Linked DNA regions of Variovorax paradoxus EPS. The protein of the gene in region 2 interacts with the protein of the main gene of each other region in a pairwise test. Links are inferred from orthologs where the notes say so. Each region holds a gene or a part of one and is shown on either strand. Other genes may lie near its edges. The genes, in order: ndk and VARPA_RS03160.

The links.
Region 1: the proteins of VARPA_RS03160 (region 2) and ndk interact in binary tests that used the Escherichia coli proteins (3 or more experiments, as listed by UniProt). The link is inferred for Variovorax paradoxus EPS from one-to-one orthologs.

What each region holds. Positions count from the first base shown.
Region 1 is NC_014931.1:3,986,306-4,001,153, forward strand. What follows is about bases 7,994-10,731. They hold ndk (nucleoside-diphosphate kinase), read right to left. Parts: upstream 9,707-10,731; coding sequence 9,281-9,706; downstream 7,994-9,280. Other genes in these bases: pilW (type IV pilus biogenesis/stability protein PilW), read right to left, coding at 7,994-8,100; rlmN (23S rRNA (adenine(2503)-C(2))-methyltransferase RlmN), read right to left, coding at 8,105-9,259; VARPA_RS18505 (pseudouridine synthase), read right to left, coding at 9,859-10,731. Also shown: RNA chaperone Hfq, read right to left, coding at 15-260; ribosome biogenesis GTPase Der, read right to left, coding at 435-1,778; outer membrane protein assembly factor BamB, read right to left, coding at 1,839-2,981; VARPA_RS18470 (YfgM family protein), read right to left, coding at 2,989-3,681; hisS (histidine--tRNA ligase), read right to left, coding at 3,688-4,998; ispG (flavodoxin-dependent (E)-4-hydroxy-3-methylbut-2-enyl-diphosphate synthase), read right to left, coding at 5,014-6,291; VARPA_RS18485 (helix-turn-helix domain-containing protein), read right to left, coding at 6,288-7,253; more of pilW, read right to left, coding at 7,246-7,993; more of VARPA_RS18505, read right to left, coding at 10,732-11,664; SMC-Scp complex subunit ScpB, read right to left, coding at 11,651-12,550; VARPA_RS18515 (RluA family pseudouridine synthase), read right to left, coding at 12,679-13,647; VARPA_RS18520 (outer membrane protein assembly factor BamD), read left to right, coding at 13,719-14,525; VARPA_RS18525 (ATP-dependent DNA helicase), read right to left, coding at 14,585-14,848. UniProt on the Escherichia coli protein: Major role in the synthesis of nucleoside triphosphates other than ATP. The ATP gamma phosphate is transferred to the NDP beta phosphate via a ping-pong mechanism, using a phosphorylated active-site intermediate.
Region 2 is NC_014931.1:696,759-711,837, forward strand. The notes cover bases 9,265-12,233. They hold VARPA_RS03160 (uracil-DNA glycosylase), read left to right. Parts: upstream 9,265-10,379; coding sequence 10,380-11,087; downstream 11,088-12,233. Other genes in these bases: trpD (anthranilate phosphoribosyltransferase), read left to right, coding at 9,265-9,553; trpC (indole-3-glycerol phosphate synthase TrpC), read left to right, coding at 9,583-10,383; tuf (elongation factor Tu), read left to right, coding at 11,608-12,233. Also shown: VARPA_RS03100 (phosphotransferase), read left to right, coding at 1-449; VARPA_RS03105 (aspartate aminotransferase family protein), read left to right, coding at 446-1,804; VARPA_RS03110 (Lrp/AsnC family transcriptional regulator), read left to right, coding at 1,820-2,320; VARPA_RS31305 (hypothetical protein), read left to right, coding at 2,366-2,569; VARPA_RS03115 (phosphoglycolate phosphatase), read left to right, coding at 2,586-3,278; VARPA_RS03120 (chalcone isomerase family protein), read right to left, coding at 3,289-3,891; trpE (anthranilate synthase component I), read left to right, coding at 4,225-5,727; VARPA_RS03130 (GxxExxY protein), read left to right, coding at 5,789-6,181; VARPA_RS03135 (aminodeoxychorismate/anthranilate synthase component II), read left to right, coding at 6,178-6,762; ltaE (low-specificity L-threonine aldolase), read left to right, coding at 6,769-7,827; VARPA_RS03145 (LysE family translocator), read left to right, coding at 7,844-8,503; more of trpD, read left to right, coding at 8,531-9,264; more of tuf, read left to right, coding at 12,234-12,801; preprotein translocase subunit SecE, read left to right, coding at 13,002-13,385; transcription termination/antitermination protein NusG, read left to right, coding at 13,385-13,996; rplK (50S ribosomal protein L11), read left to right, coding at 14,132-14,563; rplA (50S ribosomal protein L1), read left to right, coding at 14,564-15,079. UniProt on the Escherichia coli protein: Excises uracil residues from the DNA which can arise as a result of misincorporation of dUMP residues by DNA polymerase or due to deamination of cytosine.

The DNA.
Region 1 (14,848 bases), 3.3 Mb from region 2 along the record:
CGCGCTCCGCGCGATCAGGCTGCGGCGTCGTCGTTCTCGGCAGCCGAGAAGTTGACGGCACGACCCGGCACGATGGTGGAAATGGCGTGCTTGTAGACCATTTGCGTCACTGTGTTGCGGAGCAACACGACGTATTGGTCAAAAGACTCGATCTGGCCCTGCAGCTTGATGCCGTTCACCAAATAAATGGAAACCGGCACATGCTCGCGACGCAGGGTGTTCAGAAACGGGTCTTGCAGAAGTTGCCCTTTATTGCTCACGATATTCTCCGTGTTCAAGAGTAGTTGTTGGAGAGATGACCTTAACACAGGGTTTCTGCGCTGCAGCAATAGGAGCCAAAAGCCTTGAGAAAATAACGGCTCTCAAAAGACGGAACTTCCATTCCAGCTGCAACTCATCGGCCGCCATCGGCGGCCAAGCGCCCCAAACTTAATTCAGCTGTCCTTGTCCGCAAAGGGATTCTGTGAACTCTTGAACTGGATCCGCAAGGGCGTGCCAACCAGGTCGAATTCCTTGCGGAAGCGCCCTTCCAGGAATCGCTTGTACGCGTCGGTCACGTGCTCCAGCGAATTGCCGTGGATGATGATCACCGGCGGATTCATGCCGCCCTGGTGCGCATAGCGCAGCTTGGGCCGGAACATGCCGCCGCGCTGGGGCGCCTGGAATTGCACCGCCTCCAGCAACAACCGGGTCAGCACCGGCGTCGACATCTTGCGGGTGGCCGATTTGTGCGCCTGCGCAATCGCCTGCCACACCGGACCGAGCCCCTGGCGCTTGATGGCCGAGATGAAATGCAATGACGCGAACTTCAGGAACGGCAACCGGGTCTCGATTTGCCGCTGGATCTGCTCGCGCTGATAGCTGTCGACGGCATCCCATTTGTTGATGGCGATCACCACCGCGCGGCCGCTCTCAAGGATGTAGCCGGCAATGTGCGCGTCCTGGTCAGTCACGCCTTGTGTGGCGTCGAGCAGCAACAGCACGACATTGGCCGACTCGATGGCCTGCAGCGTCTTGACCACCGAGAACTTCTCGATCGCCTCGAACACCTTGCCCTTGCGGCGCAGCCCCGCGGTGTCGATCAGCTCGAAGCGCTGGCCATTGCGCTCGAACGGCACCGAGATGGCGTCGCGCGTGGTGCCCGGCATATCGAAGGCCACCAGACGTTCTTCACCGAGCCAGGTGTTGATGAGCGTGGACTTGCCGACATTGGGCCGGCCAGCTACCGCCAGCTTGATGGGCTTGTTGACGTCGTCTTCGTCCGTCTCATCGTCCGGATCAGGCAGGTTCAGCGGCTCGAGGGCCAGCTCGACCAGATCGCGCATGCCCTGTCCGTGTGCAGCGGACACACCGTGCACATCGCCAAAGCCAAGTTCGTAGAAGTCGACCAGCTTGGTGCCGTCGTGCATGCCTTCGGCCTTGTTGGCCGCCAGCACGCAGGGCTTGCCCAGCCGGCGCAGCTCGTTGGCGATGTCGTGGTCTTGTGCCGAGAGGCCTTCGCGGGCATCGACCACGAAGATCACGACGTCGGCCTCGGCCACGGCCTGCCGCGTCTGCTTGGCCATTTCCTTGTAGATGCCGCTGCCGGCATCGGGCTCGAAGCCGCCGGTGTCGATCACGATGAACTCGTGCTTGCCCAGGCGGCCGTTGCCGTAGTGGCGGTCGCGCGTGAGGCCGGCGTAGTCGGCGACGATGGCGTCGCGCGTCTGGGTCAGGCGGTTGAAGAGCGTCGACTTGCCGACGTTGGGACGGCCGACCAGGGCCACGACCGGCTTCATGGCCGGCCTTTCGATGGCGCGGTTTTCATGGTCGGGCCTTGAGAGTGGGAAAAGAAAAGATTAGTCAGGGCGATAGCCAAACACGCCGCCCTTGGCAGTCACGACCACGACCGTGTTGCCGGCCAGGACCGGCGCAACGGTGATGGCGGAGCCATCGGGCGTGACACGATTGAGCAGCGCGCCGTCTTCTCGCGAGACGAAATGCAGCGAGCCGGTGTCCTCGCCGATGATCAGCGAGCGCCCCACCGCGAGCGGCGAGGTCAGCACACGGTTCTTGAAGCGGGTCATTTGCCAGGCGCGTTCGCCGTCGCCGCGGCGCCAGGCCGTGACGCTGCCGTCGGATTCAGTACCGTAGACAAAGCCTTCGTCACCGGAGACGCCGTCCGCGCCCGAGGCCGGTTTGCTCCAGACCAGCGTACCGCGCTGTGTCTCGACGCAACCGACGCTGGCGTAGTAGGCCCGCGCGCAAATGCTGTCACCGAAGCGGCTCACGCTGCCGGTCAGGTCGACCAGGCGCTCCACGTCGTTGGTGCCGCGCGGCGCCGCAATGGGCGACTCCCAGCGCGAGGTGCCATTGGCCGGGTTGATGCCGACCAGCCGGCCGCCGATGCCCGCGATCAGGGTATCGCCCACGGCAATCAGCACGCCCGACTTGCGCAGCACCAGGTTTTCACTGGGGCGTTGCTGCAGCCAGAGGCGGCGGCCGCTCTGGCCGTCCCAGGCGCTGATGCTGCGGTCGGCGGTCTGCACGAACACACGGCGGCCTGCGACCAGCGGTGCGGTGAAGGCCTGGGCCGCCAGCTTCTGCTTCCACAGGACCTTGCCGCCTTCGATGGCAACGAGTTCGTTGTTGGTGGTGACGACCGCGGCCATCGTGCCGTCGCTGCCGACGCCTGCCGCCAATGTGGCGCCGGCGCTCGCACGCCAGGTTTCACGGCCGGCACGGGCGTCGATGGCCACGACGGTGCCGTCGTTGCCGGCCACCGTCACGATGTCGCCGCTGACGTCGGTGGTGAGCGGGAAGCTCACTTCCGGGATCTTCACGCTCCAGGCCTGACGCACGCCGAGCGTGGCGGGGTTGGCGGGCAGCTCGGCCGGCTTCGGCTTGCCGGAGCCCGAACAGGCGGCCAACAGCGCTACCAAAACAAGAGCGGAACCTGCGCGCAGGGCGCCCGATTCAGGCATGAGACGCTTGAGATTCATGATGCGGTCAGGAGTTTTTGGGGGCTGCGGGTGTGACAGTGATGGTTGGCGCCAGGCTCTTCGGGTCGACACCGACCGCGTTCAGCTTGATCTCGACCAGGCGGCGGTAGTCGGAGGTTGCGCCGAGACCCGTCCAAGCCTTGCGGTATTCCTGCTGCGCCTCGTCGCGCTTGCCCTGCGCCATGTAGATGTCGCCCTTGCGGTCGGCCACCAGCGGTTCGAACTCCTTGGGCACATTGCCGTCGAGTTGCTTCAAGGCTTCGTCGTACGACTTGCCGTCGAGCAGTTCGGCCGCGAGCCGCAGCTTTGCGATGGCCTGGTAGCCCGGATCGACGGCGCTCTGCGCCACCCAACCCAGTGCTGCACGCGATTCCTCGACCTTGCCCTTTTCGTACAGCGTCTTGGCAGCCAGGAGGCCCGCCTGCTGCGCATAAGCGGTGCCGGCAAAGCGCTCCTTCATGTCGCCCAGCACGCGCTGGATGCGCTCGACGTCGCCGGACTGCGTGCTGCGCTCGACCTCGTCGTAAAGAGCCGCGGCCTGGGCTGCCTTGTTGCGCTGGAAGTACTGCCAGCCGTTCCAGGCCACGAAGGCGCCAGCGACAAGCAGCACGACCCAGGTAATCAGGGTGCCGTAGGTGTTCCAGAAATGCTTGAGCTGGTCGAGCTGTTCCTGTTCTTCGAGATCGAGATGGGTTGCCATGCGCTGTCAGGTGTTGGGAGCCGGGGATTGTAGGGTGGCGGCCCAGGTGGCCACCTCGGCGAGCGGCCGGGCGATTTGCGCGCCGCTGCCGTCGCGCAGAGACTTGAGAGTCACTTCGCCGCGTGCAAGTTCATCGGCGCCGAAGATCAGGGCGTAGGTGGCGCCGCTGTTGTCGGCCTTTTTCATCTGCGACTTGAAGCTTGCCAAGCCCTCGGCCGTGGCGCCGTGCATCTGCACGCGCACGCCGGCTTCGCGCAACTGCTGCAGCGTACGCAGCACCAGCGGCATGGCGCCCGCGTCGGGCACGACGGCGTAGGCATCGGGAGCCGGTACGGGAATGTCTGCGCCCTGCTCTTTCAGCAAGTCGAGGACGCGCTCCACGCCCATGGCCCAGCCCACGGCCGGTGCAGGCTTGCCGCCGATCTGCTCGATCAGGCCGTCGTAACGGCCGCCGCCGCAGACAGTGCCTTGCGCGCCGAGGCGATCGGTAACGAACTCGAACACCGTGAGGTTGTAGTAGTCGAGACCGCGCACGAGACGCGGGTTGATCGTGTAGGTGATGCCGTTGGCCTGGAGGATCGCCTGCAGCCCCTCGAAGTGCGCGCGCGATTCGGCACCGAGGAACTCGCTCAGCTTGGGTGCCGACTCGACCACGTCCTTCATGGCCGGGTTCTTGGTATCGAGGATGCGCAGCGGGTTGCTGTGCAGGCGGCGCTTGCCGTCTTCGTCGAGTTTGTCGGCATGCTGCTCGAAGTGGGCGATGAGCTGAGCACGATGCAGCGCGCGCTCGGCGGGCTGGCCCAGACTGTTGAGTTCGAGCCGCACATCGGTCAGGCCGATGGCCTTCCAGAGCGCGCTGGCCAGCAGGATCAACTCTGCATCGACATCGGGGCCGGCAAAGCCGAGCGCCTCGGCGCCAATCTGGTGGAACTGGCGATAGCGCCCGCGCTGCGGCTTCTCGCGGCGAAACATCGGCCCCGTGTACCAAAGGCGCCGGGGACCGTCGTAGAGCATGTTGTGCTCGATCACTGCGCGCACGAGGCCGGCGGTGTTTTCCGGACGCATCGCGAGGTGCTCGGCTTGGCCGTGCTTGTCCGAGCGGTCCTCGAAGGCGTACATCTCTTTTTCGACGATGTCCGTGACCTCGCCAATACCGCGCACAAACAGCGCGGTGTGCTCGAGGATCGGCGTGCGCACGTTGCGATAGGCGAAGCGGCCCATCTGCTCGCGCACGGTGGCCTCGAGCCACTCCCAGCGCGCCGATTCGGGCGGCAATATGTCGTTCATGCCTTTGACGGCATTCAATTTTTCAGCCATGAGTCTGCGGAGGTGTCAGGCGGCGACGGCGTGTTCGCCGCCGAAGCGCTTTTCGATATAGGTTTCGACGAGCTGGTGGAACTCGTTGGCGATATTGTCGCCGCGCAGCGTGAGGGCCTTTTCGCCGTCGATGAAGACCGGCGCGGCGGGCGCCTCGCCGGTGCCGGGCAGGCTGATGCCGATGTCGGCGTGCTTGCTCTCGCCGGGGCCGTTGACGATGCAGCCCATGACGGCCACCTTCAGCGTCTCGACACCCGGGTATTTCTTGCGCCAGACCGGCATCTGCAGGCGCAGGTAGTCGTCGATCTGCTTGGCCAGTTCCTGGAAGGTGGTGCTCGTGGTGCGCCCGCAGCCCGGACAGGCGGTGACGCTCGGCACGAACACGCGCAGGCCCAGGGCCTGGAGGATTTCGTTGGCGATCAGCACTTCCTGCGTGCGCGACTCGCCTGGCTGCGGCGTGAGCGACACGCGAATCGTGTCGCCGATGCCCTCCTGCAGCAGGATCGACAGCGCCGTGGCCGACGCCACCGTGCCCTTGGTGCCCATGCCGGCTTCGGTGAGGCCCAGGTGCAGCGGGTACTCGCAACGCTTCGCAAGTTCGCGGTACACCGAGATCAGGTCCTGCACGCCGCTCACCTTGCACGACAGGATGACCTGGTTGCCGGCCATGCCCATCGACTCGGCAAGCTTCGCGGACTCGATGGCCGAGGTGATCAGCGCCTCGTACATCACCTGCTTGGCGTCCCAGGGCTCGGGGCGCTGGCTGTTCGTGTCCATCAGGCTGGCGAGCAGTTCCTGGTCGAGGCTGCCCCAGTTCACGCCGATGCGCACTGGCTTGTTCCAGCGCATCGCGGCGTCGATCATCTGGCCGAACTGCTTGTCCTTCTTGTCGCCCTTGCCCACGTTGCCGGGATTGATGCGGTACTTGCTCAGCGCCTCGGCACAGGCCGGATAGTCGGTGAGCAGGCGGTGGCCGTTGTAGTGGAAGTCGCCGATCAGCGGCACGTCGATGCCCATGCGGTCGAGCTGCTCGCGGATGTAGGGCACCTGGGCCGCGGCCTCGGGCGTGTTGACCGTGATGCGGACCATCTCGGAGCCCGCGATGGCGAGTTCCTTGACCTGGATCGCGGTGCCGATGGCATCGACCGTGTCGGTGTTCGTCATCGACTGCACGCGCACCGGAGCGTCGCCGCCCACGGTAACGATGCGTGGGCCCCAGACCACGCTGGCCTGGCGCGAGCGGCGCGCCTTGGGCGCCGCTGATTCAATGGGTTGGGGTGTGCAGTCGGTCACGATTTCACCTCGAAGCGCGCTACGCCACCACCGCGGGTGACGGGCTTCAGATCGTAGGGCTTTCCGTTCACCTGCACATCGACCGCCGACGCACGGCCCACCACCACAGAAAGCGGCAGGGTGCCGGACAACCCGACAGTCTCGCCAGCCTGCAGGCTGCGGCGCAGCAGTTGTTTGCCACCGACTTCGGTCACGGTGATCCAGCACTCTTCGCGCGCAACGAAAACCAGTTGCTGGCTGCTGCTCGCGACGCCAGCGGGAGATGCCGCGCCGGGCGCGACGGTTGCAGGAGCGGCTGCAGCAGGCGCAGGCCCATTGACGGCAGCAGCGGGTGCGACACCCGCCGGCCCGGTGGGCGCCACGGCTTGCACGGGAACGTTTTCTGCCACGACGCCAGGCGTTCCCGAGGCTGCTCCGCCCGCAGGCGCTTCGCTCGTCGAAGATGCTTCAGGTTCGCCGCGCGATGTGAGGCGCGACACCGAGGCGCCGATCTGGTCGAAAACCGACTGCGGCAGCCAGAACAGCGCGCCCGCGCCGATCAGCAGGAGCACGACCACCGTCAGCAGCGCCCGCGACGGCAGCACGCTGGAGCGCCCGCCGTTCCAGCGTGGCGTGCCGGAGACGATGTTGGTCTTCAAGGTCCGGTCGGCCACCGCCAGACCCGCCTGTTTGGTGGCCGGCAGCTTGGCGAGCACTGGCGCCGGATCGATGCGCAAGGCGCGGCAGACGCTGCTGGCCAAGGCACGCGCGAAGACAGGATCGGGCAGCGAATCGATGTCGTCCGCCTCCAGCGCCGCGAGCTTCTGCGGCGGCACCTTGAGGGCGGCCGCCACCATTTCGATGTGCAGTCCGTGCGCCTCGCGCGCTTCGCGCAGCAGGTCGCCGGCCGTCTTGTGCGCGATGTCGCTTTCCTCGAGCGGCAGTGCCGCGGAGGTTCCGAACTCCGAAACCCGTTCAGTCATTGAAATTCCCGCGCTCGTACGCTGATGCCTCCCGCGATTGAGGGAAGCGGCGTTGCAGTTGGCCTCCCAACTGCGCGATCGCCTCGCGGTTGTTGAGCTTTCGTTCGATCTTGATGCCGAGCCACAGCGTCTCGGCACTGGCCGAGGGACTGTTGTTGACGCGGCGAATGTAGAACTGCGCGCGCTGCCACTCCTCGCGCTGCGCCAGCACCGACGCCAGGTTGAAACCGACCACCGGATTGCCCGCGTCGATTTCGTAGGCCTGCAAGAGGCTGCGCTCGGCCTGCGGGCGCAGCCCGGCCTTGAGCTCGCAGACGCCTTGCGTCATGAGCGTCTTGGCGCGGTCGTTATAGCTGGGTACGGCGAGCGCTTCGGTGAACTGCTGCGCCGCGTCGCCAAAGCGGTTCTGCTGGCACAGCAGCCAGCCGTAGTTGTGGCGGATGTTGGGGTCGCGCGGTGCGATCGCGATCGCGCGGCGGAAACTGTCTTCGGCCAGACCCGCATCTTCCAGGCGCATGTAGACGAGGCCGCGCAGGTTGTAGGCGTCCGCGTAGTTGGGGTCGGCCACCAGCGCCTGCTTGATCTCGTCGAGCGCGACGGTGGTCTGCCCATGCTCGAAATAGCCCGACGCCAGTTCCATGCGCAGCCGCGCGCGGCGCTGGCGGTTGGTTTCGTCGGATTCGGTGACGATCTCGGCGCCCTTGCCCGAGCTGGTGTCGGCCAGGCTGGTGGTGGTGGTCCGCGTGTTGACGCAGCCGGCGAGCAGAAACGCCACGGCGACACCGGCAAGGCTTGCAGCCAGGATGCGCTGCGTGCTCGCGGTGATCATCGGAAAGGCCTTGCTCATCGGTTCAATGCTCCTGGGAGACGGTGGGGTTCTTGCGCATCGGGTGCAAGACAACGGGACGTTCGGTTGCACGGCGCTGGGCCATGCGTTCGGCGGCGCGGGTGCGGTCCTTGACGTCGCCAGCGAGCTGCCCGCAGGCGGCATCGATGTCGTCGCCGCGCGTCTTGCGCACGGTGGTCACGAGGCCCGCCTCGCTCAGCGTCCGGGCGAACGCCAGCACGCGCGGCTGAGGTGAACGCAGCAGGCCCGAGGCTGGAAAGGGGTTGAACGGAATCAGGTTGAACTTGCACGAGACGTCGTGCTTGCGCACGAGCTCGACCAGCTGGCGCGCATGTTCGGGCTGGTCGTTCACGCCGTCGAGCATGCAGTACTCGAAGGTGATGAAGTCGCGCGGCGCATGTTCGAGGTAGCGCTTGCAGGCTTCGAGCAACTCGGCGATCGGGTACTTGCGATTGAGCGGCACGAGGTCGTCGCGCAGCGCATCGTTGGGCGCATGCAGCGAAACGGCCATGGCCACGGCGCAGTCGGTGCCCAGGCGGTCGATCATCGGCACGACGCCGGAAGTCGACACGGTGACACGGCGGCGCGACAGCCCGTAGGCGTTGTCGTCGAGCATGGTGCGCAGCGCGGGCACAAGCGCGGTGTAGTTCTGCAGCGGCTCGCCCATGCCCATCATCACCACGTTGGAGATGACGCGTTCGTCGCGTTTCAGGTGCTTGCGCAGGAAGTGTTCGGCAAACCAGAGCTGGGCGACGATTTCGCCCGTGCTCAGGTTGCGGCTGAAGCCCTGATGCCCAGTCGAGCAAAAGCGGCAACCGACCGCACAGCCGGCTTGGGACGACACGCACAGCGTGCCGCGGTCGTCCTCGGGAATGAATACGGCTTCGACGGCATTGCCGTCGCCGACGTCGAACAGCCACTTGATCGTGCCGTCCTTGGATTCGTGCTGCGTGAGGACCGGCAAGGCCTCCACGCGCGCGGTGGTCGCGAGCTTCTCGCGCAGCGACTTGGCCAGATCGGTCATCTGGGTGAAGTCGCTGGCGCCACGCTGGTGAATCCAGCGGAACAGCTGCGTGGCGCGGAAACGCTTCTCGCCGAGTTTTTCGCAGAACGCGGCCAGTCCCTCGAGATCGAAGTCGAGCAGGTTGGCCGTGGTCATGGAATCAGTCGGCAGACAGCCTCAGCGTGCGTAGACGTTGAGGCCGGCGAAGAAGAACGAGACTTCGTTCGCTGCGGTTTCAGGAGCGTCCGAACCGTGCACGGCGTTCGCGTCGATGCTGTCGGCGAAATCGGCGCGGATGGTGCCGGCGGCTGCCTTCTTGGGGTCGGTGGCGCCCATCAGGTCACGGTTCTTGGCAATGGCGTTCTCGCCTTCGAGCACTTGCACGAACACGGGGCCCGAGATCATGAACTCGACCAGGTCCTTGAAGAAGGGGCGCTCCTTATGGACCGAGTAGAACTGTTCGGCTTCGTTGCGCGACAGATGCACCAGCTTGGCGGCAACGATCTTGAGGCCGGCGGCCTCGAAGCGGGAAACGATCTTGCCGATGACGTTCTTGGCAACGGCGTCGGGCTTGATGATGGAGAGGGTACGTTCGATAGCCATTGAAATGCTTCCTGCAGCTTTGATTTTGAAGTGTTTTGTCACAACTGCAACGAGTTTGTTTCGCCACCAGTCGACAAAGCCTCTGATTTTAACCGGCCCAGCCTCCGGGATTGGTGAAAACCCCGCGAAAGCCGCGCCGCGACGGCTGGCTTTCAGCGTCCGCGTCGGCGCGAGCCTGCCGGCCCGCCGTAGCCACCACCGCCCGAGGTACCACCGCCGCCGGTGCGACGCCCCCCCGGTCCTCCGCGCTGCTCCTTGCGCTGGCGCGAGAAGCTGTCGGCGCCGATGTAGCCCAGCGAGGTCTTCATCGGATCGGGCTGGTTGGCGCCGCTCGGCTGGCGATCGTCGCCTTGTTGGCGATTGCCGCCGCCCTGCCCCTGGCGGTTGTTGCCGCCGGCATTGCCACGGCGCTGCTGCGGCGGGCCGCCGTTGCCACCACCGCCGCCACCGCGGTTGGCTCGGCCACCGCGATCGCCGCGCGGCGGACGACCGTCGCCCAGCGGATTCGGAATGGGCGCCTCGCGCCCGTCATCGCGCATCTCGCGCGGTTGCTGTTGTCCTTGCCCCTGACCTTGGCCGCCGCCATTGCGGTTGCCACGGCGCTTCTTGTTGCGTCCGTTGCGGCCACCGCCTTCGGGACCGCCAGGGCCACGTTGCTGCGGCGCCGCGGGGCGGGCCGCCGCACCGCCCGAGGCCTGGAACAGCGCACGGATATCGCGCTCGTCGAGTTCCATCCAGGCGCCGCGCTTCAGACCGCGCGGCAGCACCATCGCGCCATAGCGGATGCGAATCAGCCGGCTGACCGCATGGCCCACCGACTCGAACAGCCGGCGCACTTCGCGGTTGCGGCCTTCGGAAATGGTGACGCGATACCAGCAGTTGGAACCTTCGCCGCCGCCCTCTTCGATGGTGCCGAACTGGGCCATGCCGTCTTCGAGGCGCACGCCGTCGAGCAGCTTCTGCTTCTCTTCGCTGCTGAGGGCGCCCAGCACGCGCACCGCGTACTCGCGCTCCAGGCCGAAGCGCGGATGCATCAGTTGATTGGCCAGATCACCGGAACTGCTGAACAGCAGCAGGCCTTCGGTGTTCAGGTCGAGCCGACCGACCGATTGCCACTTGCCCTGCTGCAGCCGCGGGAGCTTGCGGAACACGGTGGGCCGGTTCTGCGGGTCGTCATGCGTGACCACTTCGCCGACCGGCTTGTGGTACGCGATCACGCGCGGCGGCGGCGGCGCGATGCGGTAGCGGATCGGCTTGCCGTTGATCTTGACCTGGTCGCCGTACTGGATGCGCTGGCCGATGTGGGCGGGTTCGTTGTTGACGGAAATGCGGCCCTGCAGGATCAGCGCCTCCATCTCGAGCCGCGAACCCAGGCCGGCTTGTGCGAGCACCTTGTGCAGCTTGGGCGAATCGGCCTCGGGCAGCAGCACGCGCTTGAGCGGCGGCACCTCGGGGCTTTCCTCGTCGGCGTCGAACTGGCCCGAGATGACGTCCGAGAAGCGGATCGGCTCGGTCGGGGGCGCGTTGCGTTGCTCGCGTTCGGCGGCACGGCGGGCACGGTCGAGGTCGTCTTCTTCCTCGTCGGGCTCTTCGTCTTCGTCCTCATCGTCACCCTGGTCGCCCTGGTCGCCTTGATCACCACGGGGAGCCTCTTCGGCAGGACGCTCTTGGCGAGCGGCTGCTACAGGAGCGGCTTCTTCGGATGCAGCCACTGGCGACTCGACTGCCGGCTCAACAGGCTCGGCTTGCTCGACTGCTGGAGATACCTCGGCCTCATCGGCCACAGCCTCGACGACCTTCTTCTTGCGCGGGCGCCGCTTCTTGGGAGCCTCGCCATCGGCAGGCGCTGCGGAGTCGATGCCAGCATCCGCAGCTTGCTCAGGCGCCGGCGCCTCTTTCTTCTCGGATTCAGGCGCGATCGGCAGGTTTCCCGCGTCGTCGATGTCAGATGGGCTCATGGGGTTTTTCCGGAGGAACTGCGTGGGGATCGACCTCGTCCTGGGACGCGGCATCGGGGTCGGAATCGGTGGTAACGGGGGCGGGCTCGGCTTCGGCGGGAGATTCGGCCTCTTCGCCCGCGGAAAGCGGGGCTTCCTCCGCTTCGGCAACGTCAGCGGACGCAATGTCTTCGGCTACTTGCGCTGCGGCGGCTTCCAGCACTTCGGGGGCGGCTTCGACGGAGTCGCCGGCGGACAGCGGCGCCTCTTGTGGCATCACATCTGCATCGCCAACGGCGGACGCATCGGCATCCGACTCGGCAACGGCGTCCATGGGCAGGCCCTGCTGGCTGCCGGACGCCTGCTCGAGCGCATCGACCAACGCGGCCTGCTGCGCGGGGGTTTCGATCAGCGGCAGTTGATCGAGCGAGGCCAGGCCGAGGTCGTCGAGAAACTGGCGGGTGGTCGCGTACAGCGCGGGCCGGCCAACGGTTTCGCGGTGGCCGATCACTTCGACCCAGCCGCGGTCCTCGAGTTGCTTCAGGATCAGCGAGTTGATCGTGACGCCCCGAATATCTTCCATGTCGCCGCGCGTGGCCGGCTGGCGGTAGGCAATGATGGCCAGGGTCTCGAGCGCGGCGCGCGTGTAGCGCGGCGGCTTCTCGGGGTGCAGGCGATCGAGGTGGTCTCGCATCTCGGGCCGGCTCTGGAAGCGCCAGCCGCTGCCGACGCTCACAAGCTCCAGGCCGCGTTGCGCCCAGTCTTCCTGCAGTTCAAGCAACAGCACCTTGATGGTGTCCACACCCAGCTCGTCGTCGAACAGCACGCGCAGATCGCGCACCGGCAACGGCTGACTCGAACAGATCAAGGCGGTTTCGAGAATGCGCTTGGCATCCGCCGTATTCATGGTTCGCGTTATCCGGGAAAAGGCGCCTCAAGGGCGCTTGTTCAGAAGGATGAAAGAAGAGGCGTTGCCGGCACGCGGCGAGTGCAACGCAGGGCCGGCTTAGGGAGGCCGGCGCGGCCCTTGGGCCGTCAGGCGCGATTGTAGTCCAGCCCCCAGGACTGCAAAGCCTGAACGAGGTCCGGCGGCGGCAGCGAGTGGAACTCGAGCGCCGCCTGCGTGACGGGATGCACGAAGGCCAGCCGGAACGCATGCAGCGCCTGACGCGCGAGCCCCACGGCCGGAGCGCCGCCGTAAAGCGCATCGCCAACCAGCGGATGGCCGATCGACGCCATGTGCACCCGAATCTGATGGGTGCGGCCCGTTTCGAGCGTGCAGCGCACCACACAGCCTTCCGAATGGCTGTCGAGCCGCTCGATCAGCGTGCGGGCCGTCTTGCCCGAATGGCGCTCCAGGTCGACCACGGCCATGCGCAGCCGGTTGCGCGGATCGCGCCCGATCGGCGCATCGACCTGGCGGGCCGCGGCGCCCACCCACGGCTTGTGCCCGATGGCGAGGTATTGCCGCTTGACCTCGCGCGCGGCGATCAGCGCCACCAGCGCGTCCATCGCGGCACGGGTGCGCGCGACGACCATCAGCCCGCTGGTGTCGCGGTCGAGCCGGTGCACGATGCCCGCGCGGGGCAGCAGCACGGCCTTCGGGTCCAGCGCCAGCAGCCCGTTCAGGAGCGTGCCGCTCCAGTGCCCCGGGGCCGGGTGCACGACGAGGCCGGCGGGCTTGTCGACGATGCGCAGGTGCTCGTCCTCGAACACGGTGACGAGATCCATCGGCTCGGGTCGGAAGGCCTGGCTCTGGGGCGTGGGGCGCAGCTCGATGCGCCCCGCCTGCCCCGCGCGCACCGTGGCCGAAGCCTTGGTGAGCGTGCGGCCCTGGAACTCGACGGCACCGGCCTCGATCAATTGCTGCAGGTAACTTCTGGAAAATTCGGGCACCAGGGCGGCCAACGCACGGTCGAGCCGCTGGCCGTGCAGTGCTTCGCTGACCACAAAGGGACGCAGCTCGCTCGGTTCGACCGGATCGGCGCCCTCTTCGAGTTCCATGGTTTCCGGGGGATCGGCCAAAGGGTCGGTCGATATAATTGAAGGCAACTGTTTCACGAAAGCCGTATGTGATGTTTCGCGCCAAATTATCGGTCCCTGCCTGGATCGCGCTCAGCGCGGCGGCCTTGCTCGCTACCGGCTGCTCCTCCACCAAGGAAGACAAGACCGCTTCCTGGAGCCCTAACCGCATTTACTCGGAAGCCAAGGAAGAGTCCAGTTCGGGCGCCTACGACAAGGCGGTTCCCCTGTATGAAAAGCTCGAAGGCCGCGCCGCCGGCACGCCGCTCGCGCAGCAGGCTCAGCTGGAAAAGGCCTACGCCCAATACAAGGGCGGCGAAAAGGCCAGTGCCATCGCCACCATCGACCGCTTCATGAAGCTGCACCCAGCCAGCCCGGCGCTCGATTACGCGCTCTACCTGAAGGGCGTCATCAACTTTAACGACGACCTGGGCATGTTCGCCTTCCTCACGCGCCAGGACCTGTCCGAGCGTGACCAGAAGGCCGCCAAGGAATCGTTCGAGTCGTTCCGCGACCTCGTGACGCGCTTCCCCGATTCGCGCTATGCGCCCGACGCGCGCCAGCGCATGAACTACATCGTGAATTCGCTCGCGCAATACGAGGTTCACGTGGCTCGCTACTACTACACGCGCGGCGCCTACCTCGCGGCCATCAACCGGGCACAGATCGCACTGGCCGACTACCGCGAAGTGCCGGCGCTCGAAGAAGCCCTGTACATCATGGTGAAGTCGTACGACGCCCTTGGCATGAAGGACCTGCGCGACGATGCCCAGCGCGTGCTGACCACCAACTACCCACAGAGCACCTACCTGGCGAACGGCTTCAAGGGCAACAACGACCCTTGGTGGAAGGTCTGGTGAGGTAAGAGAGCCTCCGGCTCTTCACTTCGCTTCGTGCTGCTCCCGCAAAGGGAGGCACATCAGTACGGGTTCTTGAGGGCGCCGATGGCGCTCTCGAAATCTGCCTCGGTTTCGAGCCGCCGCATCGGCGGCAGCGCCGCCAGCAAGCGGCGGCCATAGCCCATCGCCACCAGCCGGGTGTCGCAGATTGCCAGCACGCCGCTGTCGGTCTCGCGGCGAATCAAACGCCCCGCACCCTGCTTGAGCGCCACCGCCGCCTCGGGCAGCGAATAGTCGCTGAACGAACTGCGCCCTTGCGCTTCGAGGCGCTGCGAACGCGCCTC
Region 2 (15,079 bases):
CATCGCTCCGGGCGCAGGTGATCCACAACGACTACCACCTCTACAACGTGCTGGTCGCGCCCGATGACCCGGCGCGCATCACCGGCATCATCGATTTCGGCGACATGCTCCACGCGCCGCTGGTGGGCGAGGTGGCGACGGCTGCCGCCTTCCACATGACCGGCAGCGCGGATCCGTTCGAAGGGCCGGCGCAGTTCGTCGGCGCCTACCAGTGCGTGCTGCCGCTGACCGCGCCGGAGCAGGAAGTCGTGGCCGACCTCATGGCGACGCGCCATCTCATCACTGCGTTGATCTCGGAGTGGCGCGCCCTGCGCTATCCCGAAAACCGCGCCTACATCCTGCGGCACAACCCCGCGGCCTGGGAGGGGCTGTCGCAGATGGCAGACCTCTCCCGCCACGACGCGCGCGACCGCTTGCTGACCCCCACACGAACCGGAGCCTCCTCATGAAAACCACTGCCGACTTCAACATGGTCAACGCCTACATTCCCGGCCGCGCCAACGTCGGGCCCGCCACCGAGGCGATGATCGAGCGGCGCAATGCGCTGCTCGGCCCGGCCTACCGGCTGATGTACGAACACCCGCTGCACATCGTGCGCGGCGACGGCGTCTGGCTGATGGACCCGGAAGGCCGCCGCTACCTCGACGTCTACAACAACGTCACCTCGCTCGGCCACTGCCACCCCGCGGTGACCGAGGCGATCTGCCGCCAGGTGCAGACGCTCGCGACCAATACGCGGTACCTGCACGACACCATCCTCGAGTTGGCCGAACGCCTGATCGCCAGCGTGCCTGGCACGGACCTGGCCCACCTGATGCTCACCTGCACCGGCAGCGAGGCCAATGACCTGGCCTACCGCATCGCCAAGGTGCGCACGGGCGGCACGGGTGTGATCGTGACCGACACGGCATACCACGGCATCACCGACGCCGTGTCGCAGTTCTCGCCATCGCTCGGCGTGACGGTCGCCCTCGGCCCGCACGTTCGGCTGGTGCCGGCCCCGCGCCTGTACCACGCCGAAGGCGCCGACCTGGGAGAGCGCTTCACGCGCGACGTGGAGGCAGCGATTGCCGACCTGCAGCGGCACGGCATCAAGCCGGCGGCATTGATCGTCGATTCGCTTTTCACCAGCGACGGCATCCTGCCCGAGCCCGCGGGCTTCCTGAAGGGAGCGGTCGAGGCGATCAAGCGCGCCGGCGGGCTCTTCATTGCCGACGAGGTGCAGCCAGGCTTCGGCCGGACCGGCGAGCACATGTGGGGCTTCCAGCGCCATGGCCTCGTTCCCGACATCGTCACGCTGGGCAAGCCGATGGGCAACGGCCAGCCGATCGCGGGGCTTCTTGCGACCGCCGACGCGCTGGCGGAATTCGGCAAGCACTCGCGCTACTTCAACACCTTCGCCGGCAACACGGTCTCTTGCGCGGCCGCGCTGGCGGTGCTGGAGACCATCGAACGGGAGCGGCTGTTGCCGCACGCCGCCCACGTTGGTCGGTTGCTGCGCGACGGCATCGCCGGGCTCGCCGCAAGGCACGAGGCCATCGGCGACGTGCGCGGCGCGGGGCTCTTCGTGGGCGTTGAACTCGTATCGAACCGCGCGACACGCGCGCCGGATCGCGGCCTCACCAGCCGGGTGGTCAACCTGATGCGCGACAAGGGCGTGCTGCTCAGTGCCTGCGCGCAGGGGCACAACGTGCTCAAGATCCGCCCGCCGCTGGTGCTGTCGGCGGAGCAGGCGGGCATGGTGATCGAAGCGCTCGACGCCTCGCTCGCCGAGGCGCAGCGCACGCCGCAAGCGTCGGCTTGAACGTACGATGGCGCGATGAGATCCGCAGTTTCCTTCGACCGGTTCGACCTCAAGATCCTTGTGCATCTGCAGCGCGAGGGGCGCTGCTCGAACGTCGACCTGGCGGAGTCGGTGGGCCTGAGCCCGAGCCCGTGCCTGCTGCGCACCAAGCGGCTGCAGGAGACCGGGCTGATCCGCGGCTACGGTGCCGACATCGCGCTGGAAAAGCTGGGCGACCACGTCATCGTGTTCTCGGAGGTCACCATCGGCAGTCACCGCCCGCACGATTTCCGCAAGTTCGAGGAGGCCGCCGCGAAGTACGAGGAAATCGTCGAGTGCTACAACGTCAGCGGCGGCTACGACTACCTGCTGAAGATCGTGGCGCCGGGCATCGGCTACTTCCAGGCGGTGATGGACAAGATGCTGGAAGAAGACATCGGCATCGAACGCTTTGCCAGTCGAATCGTCCTTCGCCACTCGATGGGACGGCGTGGATATCCGCTGGGCATCATCGCGACGCAAAAGCGGTGGGAGTGAGGTTGTGGGTCTCACGCCCGATGCGAGGAGTGGCAGGATCGCACCGTGCGCCTCTTCATCGCTGGGCTCGAAGTTATTCAGCTTGCCGGATCTTTGCTTCACATCACGGTCCGGGGCAGTGTCCTGTTTGATATCGGCGGCGTGTTGAATGCGGGGCGTGCAGCTGGAGCAGTGCGCATCCCGACCACGATTTCACTCGCTTGCCCTGCAGTTCTTTTTGGGGCCAGTAAAGTACCGGGCACTTTTTGAACTCCGCTTGCTTGCTTTGAACTCCACCAGCCTCGACCTCATTTATTTCGATGCCGCCATCGTCGACCTCGACGGCACCATGGTCGACACGCTCGGCGATTTCGCCGAGTCCCTGAACCGCATGCTGCGCGACCTCGACCTGCCGCCGGTGGCGCCCGCCGCCATCGAACGGATGGTGGGCAAGGGCTCCGAGCACCTGATTCACTCGGCGCTCGTGCATGTCATGACGCCCGCCGGCGCGGTCGATGTCCAGGCCAGGGCACAGGCGCTCTTCGAGCGCGCCTGGGACCGTTACCAGCACCACTACCTGGCGATCAACGGCCAACACTCGGCGTTGTACCCGGGGGTGATCGAGGGGCTGAATGCGTTGCGCGCGCGGGGCTTGCGGCTGGCCTGCCTCACCAACAAGCCGACCTCGTTCGCCAGACCGCTGCTGGCCGCGAAAGGTCTGGATGGTTTCTTCGAGCTGGTGTTCGGTGGCGATGCCTTCGAGCGCAAGAAGCCCGATCCGCTGCCGCTCCTGAAGACCTGCGAGGCGCTGTGCACGGTGCCGGCGCGCACGTTGATGGTCGGCGACTCGAGCAACGATGCGCGCGCCGCAAGGGCCGCCGGTTGCCCGGTCGTGCTCGTGACCTACGGCTACAACCACGGCGAGCCGGTGCGCGGCGTGGATGCGGACGGCTTCGTGGATTCGTTGGCCGATCTCTAGCCTCCAGTGGCTAGGAGGACTTGCCGAGCAGCGCGTCCTTGAGCTTCCAGTCGGCGGGGCTCGGGCCGAGCCAGATGCGCAGCAGCGCATTGAAGAAGGCCGGCTCCTTCACTGGATCGGGCTGCGGCACGCCGCGCACGGTGATCACCGTGCCGGTGCCGGGCAGCCAGTCGATGGTGAAGGTGTCGCCGGTCTTCAACTGCTTCTGGTCCGCGAACATCTGGCCCATGCGCAGCAGGCCCGGAATGAGGTTGACCATTTCGCTCTTCGGCGAGTTCTCTTCCACACCCTTGGTGAAGAGCTTGCCCAGTTCGTTGGCGTCGATGTCGCGCAGCATCGTGATCGCCACGCGCTTGGGGCCGGGGGCGGCCAGCGCCTCTTCGGGAGTGGACACCTTCTTGCCGACGTACAGGCCTGCCGTGTAGACCTTGAAGATCGCCTTGAAGCGAACGCCCGCGCCGTTGAGCTGCAGCGGGGTGCCGCGCAGGTCGAGGTGGTCTTCCAGCTTGACGCCGGCGACATCCACTTGCGCGGCCGAGGCGCCGAGCGCCGACGCCAGGCAGGCCAGCAGGGCGAGACGCGAGAACACCTTGGGGATCGAGAATGCGGGCAAGTGAAGCCTCCTTGAATTTGCGAACGGTCGTGCGAATGTATCTTTTCGTGTTACCGCCAAGGCTTCGGGGGAACCCTGAAACCGGCTTTATTGCTCAATCGGCCGTTTTCGTGGGCTAAACTCCCGCTTCCATGTTCGTTCATCACATCAATCAAACAGGTGAAGGCAGCCGGGGAGCCTGGCCCTGGCGTAGCCATACTTCGCTGACTGTTTGATTGCACGGCGCACGCCGTGCGCCCGCGGCGCCGGATCGATCCCTTCGACTCCGGGCCACCAGTGAATGACCTTGCCACCGACCGAAGAAGCGTCGGCCGGCAATTGGAGAACGAATCCGTGATCACCGAACTTGAATTCAAGAGCCTCAGCGCCCAGGGCTACAACCGCATCCCGCTGATGGCCGAGGCCTTTGCCGACCTCGAAACGCCCCTTTCCCTCTACCTCAAGCTCGCCCATTCGCAGGGCGGCGGCAAGCACAGCTTCCTGCTCGAATCGGTCGTGGGCGGCGAGCGCTTCGGGCGCTACAGCTTCATCGGCCTGCCCGCACGCACCTTGCTGCGCGCAAGTGGTTTCGGCGCCGATGCCGTGACCGAAGTGGTGACCGACGGGCAGGTCGTCGAGACCGCCGCCGGCAATCCACTCGACTTCATCGCCGACTACCAGAAGCGCTTCAAGGTGGCGCTGCGGCCGGGCCTGCCGCGCTTCTGCGGCGGCCTCGCCGGCTACTTCGGCTACGACACGGTGCGCCACATTGAGCGCAAGCTCGAAAAAAGCTGTCCGCCCGACACGCTCGGCTGTCCCGACATCCTGCTCTTGCAGTGCGAGGAGCTCGCGGTCATCGACAACCTCTCGGGCAAGCTCTACCTCATCGTCTACGCCGACCCGAAGCAGCCCGAGGCTTACGCCAACGGCAAGCGGCGCCTGCGCGAGCTGAAGGAAAAGCTCAAGTACTCGGTGAGCGCGCCCATCGTGAAGCCCACGCAGGCGCATCCGCCCGAGCGCAGCTTTGCCAAGGCCGACTACCTTGCGGCCGTGGAGCGCGCCAAGGAAATGATCGCCGCCGGCGACTTCATGCAGGTGCAGGTGGGCCAGCGCATCAGCAAGCGCTACACCGAGTCGCCGCTGTCGCTGTACCGCGCGCTGCGGTCGCTGAACCCGTCGCCCTACATGTACTACTACCACCTGGGCGACTTCCATGTGGTGGGCGCATCGCCCGAGATCCTGGTGCGCCAGGAAAACACGGACGATGGCGAGCAGAAGATCACCATCCGCCCGCTGGCCGGCACGCGCCCGCGCGGTGCTTCGCTCGAGCTGGACAAGGCGGCCGAGGAAGAACTGATCAACGACCCGAAGGAGCGCGCCGAGCACGTGATGCTGATCGACCTCGCGCGCAACGACATCGGCCGCATCGCCAAGACCGGCACCGTGAAGGTGACCGAGGCCTTCGCGGTGGAGCGCTACAGCCACGTGATGCACATCGTGAGCAACGTCGAAGGCACGCTGAAGGACGGCATGACCGCCATCGACGTGCTCAAGGCCACGTTCCCGGCCGGCACGCTGACCGGCGCGCCCAAGGTGCATGCGATGGAACTCATCGACCAGCTCGAGCCCACCAAGCGCGGCCTCTACGGCGGCGCCTGCGGCTACATCAGCTATGCGGGCGACATGGACGTGGCGATCGCGATCCGCACCGGCATCGTGAAGGACCAGATGCTGCACGTGCAGGCCGCGGCCGGCGTGGTCGCCGACTCGGTGCCCGAGCTGGAATGGAAAGAAACAGAGGCCAAGGCGCGCGCACTCCTGCGTGCCGCCGAACTGGTCGAGGAAGGTTTGGAATGAGCGCAGCGCCGGGCCGCCCCAAGCAAGCTCGCACCGCAGTGCGCAGCACGGAGGTAATACGATGAATTCCGCACCCGATATTCAGAACGATTTTTCGCACGAGATCATCGGCGCGGCTGTCGAAGTACAGCGCGTGCTTGGCACGGGGCTCGACGAAAGCGCCTACGCCGCGGCGCTGGCCATCGAACTGGCCGAGCGCGAGATCGGCTTCACGCGCGACGTGGCGCTGTCGGCCACCTACAAGGGCCGCTCGCTCGGCGAGGTGTACCGCGCGGGGTTCGTGATCGAGCAATCGGTCATCGTCGAGCTCAAGGCGGTCGATGTGCTGACCGACCTGCACCGCGCCCAAGTGCTCGCGGCGCTGCGTCTCTCTGGCCTCAAGCTGGGCCTTCTCATCAACTTCAACGTGTTCCCCGTCGTCAAGGGCGTGCACCGGATTGTGAGCAAGCCATGAAACTGCTGATGATCGACAACTACGACAGCTTCACCTACAACATCGTCCAGTACTTCGGCGAGCTGGGTGCGGATGTGCAGGTGCATCGCAACGACGAGATCACCGTCGCGCAGATCGGCGAGCTGATCGCCTCCGGCGTGACGCGGCTCGTGGTGTCGCCGGGGCCGTGTTCGCCGGCCGAGGCCGGCGTGTCGGTGGCGGCCATCGAGGCCTTCGCGGGCAAGCTGCCCATCCTGGGCGTGTGCCTCGGCCACCAGGCCATCGGCGCGGCGTTCGGCGGAAAGATCGTTCGGGCGCAGCAACTGATGCATGGCAAGACCAGCGAGATCACGACCACGCAAGAGGGCGTGTTCGCCGGGCTGCCCGAGAAGTTCATCGTCAATCGCTACCACTCGCTCTCGATCGAGCGCGAGAGCTGCCCGAAGGAATTGGCTGTCACCGCGTGGACCGAGGATGGCGAGATCATGGGGGTGCGGCACACCGGATTCGCGCACGGCGTGCGCATCGAAGGTGTGCAGTTCCACCCCGAATCGATCCTCACCGAGCACGGTCACGCCATGCTCAAGAACTTCCTGGACTGACCCACCATGACCGAACGCACTTCCGTCGTCGACCTGCGCAGCGACACCGTCACCCAACCCACGCCCGCGATGCGTGAAGCCATGATGGCCGCGCCGCTCGGCGACGACGTCTTCGGCACCGATCCGACCGTCAACGCGCTGCAGGAAAAGATCGCCGCGCTGCTGGGTTTCGAGGCGGCGCTGTTCGTGCCGACCGGCACGCAGAGCAACCTCTGCGCGATCCTGTCGCACTGCGGTCGCGGCGACGAATACATCGTCGGCCAGCAGGCGCACTGCTACCGCTGGGAAGGCGGCGGCGCCGCGGTGTTCGGCAGCGTGCAGCCGCAGCCGCTGGACCACGCACCCGACGGCACGCTGCCGCTCGCGCAGATCGAGGCGGCGATCAAGCCCGACGACGCGCATTTCGCGCGCACGAAGCTGCTGGCACTGGAAAACACGCTGGGTGGCAAGCTGCTGCCGTTCGAGTATGTGCAGGCCGCAACGGATCTCGCCAAGAGCAAGGGCCTGCAGCGGCATCTGGACGGGGCGCGCCTCTTCAATGCCGCAACGGCGCAGGCTGCGCTGAATAAGCGCAGCGATATCCGCGCCGAAGCCCGGCGCATCGCGCAGTGCTTCGACAGCGTGTCGGTGTGCTTCAGCAAGGGCTTGGGCGCGCCCATCGGCTCGGCGCTGGTCGGTTCGCGTGAGTTCATCGCGCGGGCGCACCGCATCCGCAAGATGGCGGGCGGCGGCATGCGGCAGGCGGGGCTGCTGGCTGCGGCTGCGTCGCATGCACTCGATCACCATGTCGATCGCCTGGCTGACGACCACGCGCTGGCCCAGCGCCTCGCGCAGGGGCTCGAAGGCATCGAAGGCCTGACCGTCGAAGCGCCGCACACGAACATCGTTTTCGTCGATCTCACGGGTGCGGCGCAGGCGCGTTCGTCGGAACTGCTCGCGAGCCTCAACAGCCAGGGCATCCTCGCGACGGGCCTCTACCGCCTGCGCTTCGTGACGCACCTGGATGTCGACGCGGCCGGTGTGGACCGGGCCGTCGCTGCGATCCGCGACTTCTTCAAGTCCTGAGCCCGGCGAGGACGCGATGCCTGATCTTCCCCATCTGCTCGCCTTCATCGCCGCCGGCTGGCTGCTGAATCTCACGCCCGGGCCCGACGTGCTCTACGTCGTGACGAACTCGCTGCGCTCCGGCGTGCGCGCAGGCATCGTCGCCGGGCTCGGCATCACCGCCGGCTGCTTCGTCCACATCTTCGCGGCGGCGGTCGGCGTCGGCACGCTGATGGCGACATCGGCAGCGGCCTTCACCGTGCTCAAGTACATCGGCGCGGCCTACCTGCTGTACCTGGGCGTGCGCATGGTGCTGTCGCGACCAGCGCCGCCTGCAGATCTCGGCAGGGCGGCCGCAGCAGACGGGGAACGCGGCCTCAAGGCGATCTTCCTCGGCGGTTTCTGGACGAACGTGCTCAACCCCAAGGTGGCGTTGTTCTTCCTGGCCTTCGTGCCGCAGTTCATTGCGCCCGGCGCCGATGACAAGGCGCTGTACTTCGTGCTGCTGGGCGTGCTGTTCAACCTCAACGCCATCCCGGTCAACGTGGGATGGGCCGTGGCGGCGGGCTGGATGGCGCGCCGCGGCGCCGTGCAGAAGGGCATGCACTGGCTCGACCGTGCGGCCGGCGTTCTCTTCATCGGCTTCGGCCTCAAGCTCGCGTTCACCGACGCACCGGCCGGTCGCGTCGGCCACTGACCACAGACAGACACCAGGAGACTTCCCATGATCACCCCCCAGGAAGCGCTGCAGCGCACCATCGAGCACCGCGAGGTCTTCCACGACGAGATGCTGCACATCGTGCGGCTCATCATGAGCGGCGAGTGCTCGCCCGTGATGATGGCCGCGCTGATCACGGGCCTGCGCGTGAAGAAGGAAACCATCGGCGAGATCACCGCCGCCGCGCAGGTGATGCGCGAGGTCTCGACCAAGGTGCCCGTGACCGACACCACGAATCTCGTGGACATCGTGGGCACCGGCGGCGACGGCTCGCACACCTTCAACATCTCGACCTGTTCGATGTTCGTTGCGGCCGCGGGCGGCGCGAAGGTGAGCAAGCACGGCGGGCGCAGCGTGTCGAGCAAGTCGGGCAGTGCCGATGTGCTGGAGTCGCTGGGCATCAACATCAACCTGAAGCCCGAGCAGATCGCGCGCTCCATCGAGCAGTGCGGCATCGGCTTCATGTTCGCGCCCAACCACCATCCGGCGATGAAGAACGTCGCCCCGGTGCGCAAGGAGTTGGGCATCAAGACCATCTTCAACATCCTCGGCCCGCTGACCAACCCCGCGGGCGCGCCGAACATCCTGATGGGCGTGTTCCACGCCGACCTCGTGGGCATCCAGGTGCGCGCGCTGCAGCGCCTGGGCACCGAGCATGCATTGGTGGTCTACGGCCGTGACGGCATGGACGAGATCTCGCTGGGCGCCGCCACGCTGGTGGGTGAGCTCAAGAACGGCGAAATCCGCGAGTACGAACTGCACCCCGAGGACTTCGGCTTCGCGATGTCGAGCAATCGCGCGCTGCGTGTGGAAACGCCCGAGCAGTCGAAGGCGATGCTGCTGGGGGTGCTCGACAATCAGGCCGGTCCGGCGCTCGACATCGTGCTGCTGAACGCCGGCGCGGCGCTGTATGCGGCCAACGTGGTCGACTCGGTGGCCGCGGGCGTCGAACGCTCGCGCGACGTCATCGTGTCGGGCGCGGCGAAAGCCAAGCTCGCCGAGTTGGTCAAGGCCTCCGCGACCGTTTGAGCCCCTAAAAAAAGAAAGCATCACAAGCCATGTCCGACATCCTCGACAAGATCGTTGCCGTCAAGCGCCAGGAAGTGGCGGCGGCGCTGAAGCGCGCACCGCTCGAAGCCGTTCGCTTCGACGCCGAAAGCCGCGTGCTCACGCGCGATTTCGAAGCCGCCCTGCGCGCCAAGATCGCTGCGGGCCAGGCCGCCGTGATCGCCGAAGTCAAGAAAGCCAGCCCGAGCAAGGGCGTGCTGCGCGAAGACTTCATTCCAGCGGACATCGCGCAGAGCTACGCCGAGGGTGATGGCAAGGTCAGCGCGGCATGCCTCTCGGTGCTGACGGACAAGCAGTTCTTCCAGGGCGGCGTGGACTATCTCAAGCAGGCCCGCGCCTCGTGCGACCTGCCGGTGCTGCGCAAGGACTTCATCATCGACGCGTACCAGGTGTACGAGTCGCGCGCGATGGGCGCCGATGCCATCCTGCTGATCGCCGCGTGCCTGGACGATGCGCAGATGAAGGACTACGAAGCGATCGCGCGCGGGCTCGGCATGGCGGTGCTGGTGGAGGTGCACGATGCGGCCGAACTCGATCGCGCGCTGAAGCTCAAGACGCCGCTCATCGGGGTCAACAACCGCAATCTGCGCAACTTCGAGGTGTCGATCCAGGCCACGATCGATTTGTTGCCGCGGCTTCCGGCCGATCGGTTGCCGGTGACCGAATCGGGTATCGGCACGCGCGAAGACGTTGCCACGCTGCGTGCGGCGGGCGTCAACGCCTTCCTGGTCGGTGAAGCCTTCATGCGCGCCAAGGAACCCGGCGAGGCACTCGCTGCGTTGTTCGAATGAACCGGCCGGATCAGCTGTCGAGCAGCGATCCTGCCGACTGGCCTGTGGCGTCGGGCTGGCAGCCGCTGGTCGACGATTTTTTTGCGGGCGTCGTGGGACAGAAACTGCTCGGCTTCCTGCGCGAGCGCCTCGATGCGCACGCCGTGATCTTTCCGCCGCAACCGCTGCGGGCACTGGAATTGACGCCGCCTGAAGACGTGCGCGTCGTGATCCTGGGCCAGGACCCGTACCACGGTCGCGGACAGGCCGAAGGACTCGCGTTCTCGGTCGCGCCCGGCGTGGCGCTGCCGCCGTCGCTGCGCAACATCTTCAAGGAACTCCAGCGCGACCTTGGCACGGCGCCGCCGCAGTTTCCGAATCCAGGTGGCAGCCTGGTGAAGTGGGCGACGCATGGCGTGCTGCTGCTCAACACCTGCCTCACGGTGGAAGAAGCCCAGCCGGCGAGCCATTCAGGGCGGGGTTGGGAAGTGCTGACCGATGCCGTCATCCGACATGTATCAGACGGCGCAAAACCTGTTGTTTTTATGCTGTGGGGTTCGCATGCGCAAAGTAAGCGTGCGTTGATCGATGTTGGGCGCCACAAGGTGCTGATGTCGAATCATCCGTCGCCACTTTCCGCGTTGCGTCCGCCGGTGCCGTTCATCGGATGCGGTCATTTCGGCGAAGCGCGAGCTTGGCGGGAAGCGCATCAGGAAGGCGGCTGAATTCGCGGATAATCCGCGCAGTTCATGCCTCGGGCAGTTCTCTCGCTTCTTCTTGGTGCCGGGAGTTCTGTGTAGTCACAAAACCGTGCTATATTTCGAGGTTCGCCGGAGAGGTGGCCGAGTGGTTAATGGCAGCAGACTGTAAATCTGCCCTCTTACGAGTACGCTGGTTCGAATCCAGCCCTCTCCACCAGCGATGAATTTGGTTTCTAAGAGCGATTGGATCTAGCGCTTTGGGTGCCTTGAAGTGCCCCCGATGCGGGAGTAGTTCAATGGTAGAACCCCAGCCTTCCAAGCTGATGACGCGGGTTCGATTCCCGTCTCCCGCTCCAGAGACCCGGTTCGACGCCGGAAGCGATTGGTTAGACAAAAGCCCTTTTGGCTCAGTGGTAGAGCACTCCCTTGGTAAGGGAGAGGTCGCGGGTCCGATTCCCGCAAAGGGCACCAGTTTCTGGGGGTTGCAACGGCAGATTTGCAACCCATCTGCATACGTTGAAATCGTTTTTTTCGGAGTCGAAAAATGGCAAAAGGTAAATTCACCCGCACCAAGCCGCACGTGAACGTGGGCACGATCGGTCACGTTGACCACGGCAAGACGACGCTGACGGCTGCGATTGCAACCGTTCTGTCGGCCAAGTTCGGTGGCGAAGCCAAGGCTTACGACCAGATCGACGCAGCGCCCGAAGAAAAGGCCCGCGGCATCACGATCAACACCGCGCACGTCGAGTACGAAACGGCCAACCGCCACTACGCACACGTCGACTGCCCCGGCCACGCCGACTATGTGAAGAACATGATCACCGGCGCCGCTCAAATGGACGGCGCCATCCTGGTGTGCTCGGCCGCTGACGGCCCGATGCCCCAGACCCGTGAACACATCCTGCTGGCTCGCCAGGTGGGCGTGGGCTACATCATCGTTTTCCTGAACAAGTGCGACATGGTCGACGACGCCGAGCTGCTCGAGCTGGTCGAAATGGAAGTGCGCGAGCTGCTGGACAAGTACGAATTCCCTGGCGACGACACCCCCATCATCCACGGCTCGGCCAAGCTCGCCCTGGAAGGCGACAAGGGCAAGCTGGGCGAAGAAGCCATCATGAAGCTGGCTGAAGCGCTGGACACGTACATCCCGACGCCTGAGCGCGCCGTGGACGGCACGTTCCTGATGCCTGTGGAAGACGTGTTCTCGATCTCGGGTCGCGGCACTGTGGTGACCGGCGCCGTCGAGCGCGGCGTGATCAAGGTCGGTGAAGAAATCGAGATCGTCGGCATCCGCCCGACCGTCAAGACCACCTGCACCGGCGTGGAAATGTTCCGCAAGCTGCTGGACCAAGGCCAAGCTGGCGACAACGTCGGCGTGCTGCTGCGCGGCACCAAGCGCGAAGAAGTCGAGCGCGGCCAAGTGCTGTGCAAGCCCGGCTCGATCAAGCCGCACGTGCACTTCACCGCCGAGGTGTATGTGCTGTCCAAGGACGAAGGTGGCCGTCACACGCCGTTCTTCAACAACTACCGTCCCCAGTTCTACTTCCGCACGACGGACGTGACCGGCGCGATCGAGTTGCCCAAGGACAAGGAAATGGTCATGCCTGGCGACAACGTCAGCATCACCGTCAAGCTGATCAACCCGATCGCGATGGAAGAAGGCCTGCGCTTCGCCATCCGTGAAGGCGGCCGTACCGTGGGTTCGGGCGTCGTGGCAAAGATCCTCGACATCTAAGCCGAGCGAAAAGAGTACCGGAGGGGTATAGCTCAATTGGCAGAGCGTCGGTCTCCAAAACCGAAGGTTGTAGGTTCGATTCCTACTGCCCCTGCCACCTAGGTGGCACTCCGAAAAAGCCCATCGTGACCCGATGGGCTTCGGCGTCTCAAGAGGCGCATTGAATTGAAGGTCGAAAGACCACAGGAAATCAGCCGAACATGGCCACTTCTCAAATCGAAACCGTGAGCACGGGCGCCGACAAGGCCAAATTGGCCGCAGCCGTGGTGCTGGCAGTGGGCGCCATCGTGGCGTTCTACCTGCTGTCCCGCCAAGGCTCGCTGGTGCAATGGGCTGCGCTGCTGGTCGGTCTGGCTGCAGCCGTGGGCGCGTTCGGCAGTTCGGAGAATGGCCGTCAGTTGTGGGCCTTCGGCCGCGACTCGTGGCGCGAGGTCAAGAAGGTCGTCTGGCCGACCCGCAAGGAAGCGATGCAGATGACGGCCTATGTGTTCGCCTTCGTGGCGATCATGTCCGTCTTCCTCTGGCTCACCGACAAGACGCTCGAATGGGTGTTTTTCGACCTCATTCTGGGCTGGAGAAAATAATGACCGACGACGTAGTTGAAACCACGCCGAGCGCGCCCGAGGAAGAAAACACCTCCGTGCTGGCTCCCGCCGCCAACCCTGATCTGCGTTGGTACGTGGTGCATGCCTATTCGGGCATGGAGAAGGCCGTCGAGCGCAACATCACCGAGCGCATCAACCGCGCCGGCATGCAAGACAAGTTCGGCCGCATCCTGGTCCCGACCGAAGAAGTGGTCGAGATCAAGAACGGCCAGAAGCGCACCACCGAGCGCCGCTTCTTCCCAGGCTACGTGCTGGTCGAAATGATCATGGACGACGAGAGCTGGCACTTGGTGAAGCACACCAACAAGGTGACCGGTTTCGTGGGCGGCGCCAAGAACCGTCCGGCCCCGATCTCGCAGAAAGAGGTCGAGGACATCGTCAGCCAGATGCAGCAGGGCACCGAGAAGCCGCGCCACAAGGTCGAGTTCACCGTTGGCGAATTCGTGCGCGTCAAGGAAGGCCCGTTCACCGACTTCAATGGCACGGTGGAAGACGTCAATTACGAGAAGAGCAAGGTCAGCGTGTCGGTCATGATTTTCGGCCGCTCCACGCCCGTCGAGCTCGAATTCAGCCAGGTCGAGAAGACCTGAGCCTTGGGCCGAGAGGCCTGAACCATTTCCGGCTGCGCGCTGTCCGACTCGGCGCGCGGCCTTGAGCAGAAGAGTCGTTAAACCCCGGGGAGCCGCGGCGAAAGCCAAGGCGATATCACCCGCAAGGAGCAAAAAATGGCGAAAAAAATCGTCGGCTTCGTCAAGCTGCAAGTGCCAGCTGGTAAAGCCAACCCATCACCACCGATCGGTCCCGCACTGGGCCAACGTGGTTTGAACATCATGGAGTTCTGCAAGGCGTTCAATGCGCAAACGCAGAGCTACGAGCCGGGTCTGGCGCTGCCGGTGGTCATCACCGCGTTCGCCGACAAGAGCTTCACCTTCATCATCAAGTCGCCGCCCGCTGGCGTGCTGATCAAGAAGGCGATCAAACTGGACAAGGGTTCGGCTCGCCCGCACCTGGACAAGGTCGGCAAGATCACGCGCGCTCAGCTCGAAGAAATCGCCAAGACCAAGATGAAGGACCTGACGGCCGCCGACATGGACGCCGCGGTTCGCACCATCGCCGGTACTGCCCGCTCGATGGGCGTGAATGTGGAGGGCGTGTAAATGTCCAAGATCACCAAGAAGCAAAAAGCGCTCGAAGGCAAGGTCGACAGCAACAAGCTGTACCCGCTGGCTGACGCGATCGTCATCGTCAAGGACGCCGCCACCGCCAAGTTCGACGAATCGATCGACGTGGCCGTGCAACTGGGCATCGACGCGAAGAAGTCGGACCAGGTCGTTCGCGGCGCCGTCGTGCTGCCCAACGGCACCGGCAAGACCAAGCGCGTGGCCGTGTTCGCCCAAGGCGCCAAGGCTGAAGAAGCCAAGGCCGCCGGCGCCGACATCGTCGGCATGGACGACCTCGCTGCGATGGTCAAGGCTGGCGACATGCCTTTCGACGTCGTGATCGCTGCCCCCGATGCCATGCGCGTCGTCGGTACGCTCGGCCAGATCCTCGGCCCGCGCGGCCTGATGCCCAACCCCAAGGTTGGCACCGTGACCCCGGACGTCGCCACGGCAGTGAAGAACGCCAAGGCTGGCCAGGTTCAGTTCCGCGTCGACAAGGCCGGCATCGTGCAC